2 regions of the Halomonas sp. ABH4_019 genome follow, and region 1 is predicted to be linked to the other one. Evidence: predicted binding sites of a transcription regulator. Region 1 holds the regulator's gene; the other holds the start of a gene.
What was found. Region 1 encodes sigma-54, which starts transcription at its own class of promoters, with help from an activator protein. Its sites were predicted from a motif close to TGGCACNNNNNTTGCTNT; they were not measured.

Region 1 (2,385 bases):
CAACATCATGGCCATCCTCGAGACCCGCGGCGATCTCGACCGGGCCGGACGACGGGATCGCCTGGAGCGCCTGCTCGAGGACTTCCACGTCACCCATATCCGCGACAACCTGGGCATGAGCCTGTCCGGCGGCGAACGCCGACGGGTCGAGATCGCCCGGGCGCTGGCCACCGAGCCCGACTTCATCCTGCTCGACGAGCCCTTCGCCGGGGTCGACCCCATCTCGGTGGGCGAGATCAAGGGCATCATCCGCCAGCTCAAGTCCCGCGAGATCGGCGTACTGATCACCGATCACAACGTCCGCGAGACCCTCGACATCTGCGATGGCGCCTACATCGTCGGCGACGGCCAGATCATCGCCGAGGGCGACGCCGAGCAGATCCTGGCCAACCAGCGCGTGCGCGACGTCTACCTGGGCCAGGACTTCCGCCTCTAAGGGCTGCGGCTTCGCAAGTCACTGATATAGCGTCGCCAACCGACGACGGGCACGCCGATTGCCATTGGCACGCTAATTGCTTAATCAGCACTTGCATGGCGCCATCCGGGCCACTAGGGTAGGAGCCTCTTCGCCGGAGGAGCGGAACCATCCATGGCCATGAAGGCATCCCTGCAACTGCGCGTCGGCACCCAGCTGACCATGACGCCCCAGCTGCAGCAGGCGATCGGCCTGCTGCAGCTCTCGACCCTCGACCTCCGCCAGGAAATCCAGCAGGCGCTGGAAGCCAACCCCATGCTGGAACTCGAGGACGATTTCGGCGAGCAGGCGGTCGGCGAGACCCCGGAAGACGACTGGTCCGACGAGATTCCCGCGGAACTCTCCGTGGACAGCGACTGGTCGGACACCTTCCAGGACGCCGGCGGCAGCGGCGAGGCCCCCGACTTCGAGCGCCAGGCCGCCGGCCAGAGCCTGCAAGGCCACCTCGGCTGGCAGCTGGCCATGAGCGGCCTCGAGGAGCGCGAAACGCGCATCGCCGAGAGCCTGGTCGATGCCGTGACGCCGGACGGCTACCTGGACCAACCGCTGGACGAGCTACGCGACGGCCTGCGCGCCCAGGGCCTTGAGGGCCTGACCACCCGGGAGATCGAGGCCGTCCTGCTGCGCCTGCAACAGTTCGAGCCCACCGGCGTCTTCGCCCGCGACCTGCGCGAATGCCTGCTGCTGCAGCTGGCCACCCTGCCCGACGACACCCCGCTGCTGCCCCAGGCCAGGCGCTTGGTGCGCCAGTTCCTGGAGGCGCTGGCCGCCAGCGACCGCCGCCTGCTGAAGCGTCGCCTGGGGCTGGACGACGAAGCCCTCGAGCGGGTCATCGCCCTGATCCGCGGCCTCGACCCGCGCCCCGGCAGCACCTACGCCGGCGACGACAACGACTACGTGATCCCCGACCTGATCGCCCGCCACACCCCCCAGGGCTGGCGGATCGAGCTCAATCCCGAGGCCATGCCGCGGCTGCGCATCCAGCCCGACTACGCGGCGCTGATCCGCCGCGCCGACAAGAGCGACGACAACCAGTTCCTCAAGGACCACCTCCAGGAGGCCCGCTGGCTGATCAAGAGCCTGACCAGCCGCAACGACACCCTGCTGCGGGTCGGCCGCGAGGTGATGACCCGCCAGATCGACTTCCTCGAGCAGGGCGAGGAAGCCATGAAGCCGCTGATCCTGGCCGACATCGCCCAGGCGGTGGAGATGCACGAATCGACCATCTCGCGGGTCACCACCCAGAAGTTCATCCACACCCCGCGCGGCGTCTTCGAGCTCAAGTACTTCTTCTCGAGCCAGGTCGGGGGCGGCGAGGACGCCCACTCGAGCACCGCGATCCGCGCCCGCATCCGCAAGCTGATCGAGGGCGAGCCCCCGCGCAAGCCGCTCTCCGACAGCAAGCTGGTGGAGCTGCTCGGCGAGGAAGGCATCGAGGTGGCCCGGCGCACCGTGGCCAAGTACCGCGAGGCGATGCAGATCCCCTCCTCCAGCCGCCGCAAGCGTCTCGGTTAGGGCCGTCGCCAGCCGCGCCGCATGGCGTGGAAAACCGCCTGGCGCGGGGGGTTTGCAAGGCACCAAAAAGGGTTACAATCGGATCACCACCCAAGGAGCAAGGAGCGTGTCATGCAAGTCAACCTCACCGGCCACCACGTGGAATTGACCGATCCCCTGCGTGACTACGTGCAGGAGAAGCTCACGCGACTCGAGCGCCACTACGACAACATCACCACCGTGCAGGTCACGCTCTCCGTGGAGAAGGAACGCCAGCAGGCCGCCTGCACCCTGCATGCCGCCGGTGCCGATCTACACGCCGAGGCGATGGACGGCGACATGTACGCCGCCATCGACGCCCTTGCCGACAAGCTGGACCGCCAGCTGGTCAAGCACAAGGAAAAGACCCAGGCCCG
Region 2 (2,385 bases), on a different contig from region 1:
ATGGCGACCACCACCAGTAGGCCGCCCACGCCGCCGATCAGGGTGGCGCCCAGGGCGCTGGGCGACAGCGGGTCGGCGGTGATGGACACCAGGCCGGCGATGGCGCCGTTGAGGGCCATGGTCAGGTCGGCCTTGCGGAACCAGGCCTTGGCCAAAATCAGCGCCGCGATGACCCCGCCGGCGGCGGCGGCATTGGTGTTCACCAGCACCTGGGCCATGTTGTTGGCGGAGCTCACGTCGGACACCTTCAGCTCGGAGCCGCCGTTGAAGCCGAACCAGCCCATCCACAGGATGAAGGTACCCAGGGTGGCCAGCGGCAGGTTGGCCCCGGGGATGGCGAAGATGCTGCCGTCCTTGCCGTACTTGCCCTTGCGCGGGCCGAGCACCAGCACGCCGGCCAGCGCCGCGGCCGCACCGGCCAGGTGCACGATGCCGGAACCGGCGTAGTCGGAGAAGCCGAGCTCGGCCAGCCAGCCGCCGCCCCAGGTCCAGTAGCCGGAGACCGGATAGATGACGCCGGTCATCACCACGGCGAAGGCCAGGAAGGCCCACAGCTTCATGCGCTCGGCCACGGCCCCGGAGACGATGGACATGGCGGTGGCCACGAACACCACCTGGAAGAAGAAGTCGGCGCGCATGGAGTAGTAGGGGGCGTCATCGCCGCCGGCGGTCACCGCCTCCACGGTATTCTCGCCGCCGAGCAGGAAGCCCAGGTTGGGCAGGATGCCGCCGGCGGCGCTGGAGTACATCAGGTAGTAGCCCAGCAGCAGGTACATGGTGCAGGCGATGGCGAACAGGGCGATGTTCTTGGTCAGGATCTCGGCGGTGTTCTTGGAACGCACCAGCCCGGCCTCGAGCATCGAGAAGCCGGCGGCCATCCACATCACCAGGACGCCGCAGATCAGGAAGTAGAAGGTGTCGAGCGCGTAGCTCAGCTCGGTCAACTCAGTCATGACGGTCACTCCTCATGAAAGGGGAAGGGCGGTCGGCTCAGACGGCGTCGGCGCCGCGCTCGCCGGTGCGGATGCGAATGACGTCCTCGAGCGGCGTCACGAACACCTTGCCGTCGCCGATCTTGCCGCTGTTGGCGGCGCTGCAGATGGCGTCCAGCACGGTGTCGAGGCGGCCGTCGTCCACGGCGATCTCGACCTTGACCTTGGGCAGGAAGTCGACCACGTACTCGGCGCCCCGGTAGAGCTCGGTATGGCCTTTCTGGCGACCGAAGCCCTTGACCTCGGTGACGGTGATGCCCTGGACGCCGTTGTCGGCGAGTGCCTCGCGCACGTCGTCGAGCTTGAAGGGCTTGATGATGGCGGTGATCAGCTTCATCCCGGATCTCCCCTGTGTGGACTTGTTGTATGAGCGCGGGTCGCGCCGCGCGGTGGATGTGCAGCTCTAGCCGGTAACTGCTTAAACCGTGCCACTTTTCTTGATAATGCTTTTATTTCATTGCCTTGTGAGGCTGATGCGCGGCCGGGGCGCCGTGGTGGTGCAGGGCGGTCAGGGGGAGTTGCACCGTTGTGGTGCCGGCGCGCCAGGGTGTTGCGCCATCCGGGGGCGTCCGCCGCGTGCGTCGGGAATGCGTCCGCCGGACGCCTTGCGTATCCTTGTCGTCAGTCCCCACCGTTAGGAGAGAGAGCATGGTCAGCCAAGACCGCATCGGCCGCCTGGCCCAGCAGATCGGCGAGCGCCTGCAGGGCGCCTCCCAGGCGCCGGAGGAGGTGCAGAAGGGCATCCAGCAGGTCGTGCGCGGCGCCTTCGATCGCCTGGAGCTGGTATCGCGGGAAGACTTCGACATCCTGATGGACGTGCTGCAGCGCACCCGCGGCCGGGTCGAGGCCCTGGAGCAGCAGGTCGCCGCCCTGGAAGAGGCGCTGGAGGCCTCGCGCCCGGGCGCGGCGGGCACGCCGCCGGCGGTCGGCGAGGAGGCGGCCATACCCGCGGACGGTTCCTCGTCGACGCCCGAGGAAGACGCCGGCGGCGGCGAGACCGACCGCTGATCCCGCGCGGTCCCGCCGCCGCTGGACTAGCCTGAAGGCAGGCTCACAGCGAGGGACCGCCGATGACCCTGTCGATCGTGCGCACCCGGGCCGGCCTCGGCCTCGAGGCCCCCGAGGTGCTGGTGGAAGTCCACCTGGCCAACGGCCTGCCCGGCATCACCCTGGTCGGGCTGCCCGAGGCGGCGGTCAAGGAGAGCCGTGAACGGGTGCGCAGCGCCCTGGTCAATGCCGGCTTCGATTTCCCGCTGCGCCGCATCACGCTCAACCTGGCGCCCGCCGACCTGCCCAAGGACGGCGGGCGCTTCGACCTGCCCATCGCCCTGGGGCTGCTGGTGGCCTCGGGGCAGATTCCCCCCGAGGCCCTGGCCGAGACCGAGTGCGTGGG

Region 2: a site for sigma-54 is predicted at 1,406-1,423, ahead of ACXAFN_RS07165 (P-II family nitrogen regulator). Genes of this name have one in related genera too.

What each region holds. Positions count from the first base shown of each region.
Region 1 is NZ_JBSWWC010000003.1:322,685-325,069, reverse strand. Features, by position in the region: gene lptB (LPS export ABC transporter ATP-binding protein) at 1-436, shown strand, start outside; gene ACXAFN_RS13815 (RNA polymerase factor sigma-54) at 590-1,990, shown strand; gene hpf (ribosome hibernation-promoting factor, HPF/YfiA family) at 2,102-2,385, shown strand, end outside.
Region 2 is NZ_JBSWWC010000001.1:1,565,433-1,567,817, reverse strand. Features, by position in the region: gene ACXAFN_RS07170 (ammonium transporter) at 1-953, opposite strand, end outside; gene ACXAFN_RS07165 (P-II family nitrogen regulator) at 991-1,329, opposite strand; gene ACXAFN_RS07160 (accessory factor UbiK family protein) at 1,641-2,000, shown strand; gene ACXAFN_RS07155 (YifB family Mg chelatase-like AAA ATPase) at 2,063-2,385, shown strand, end outside.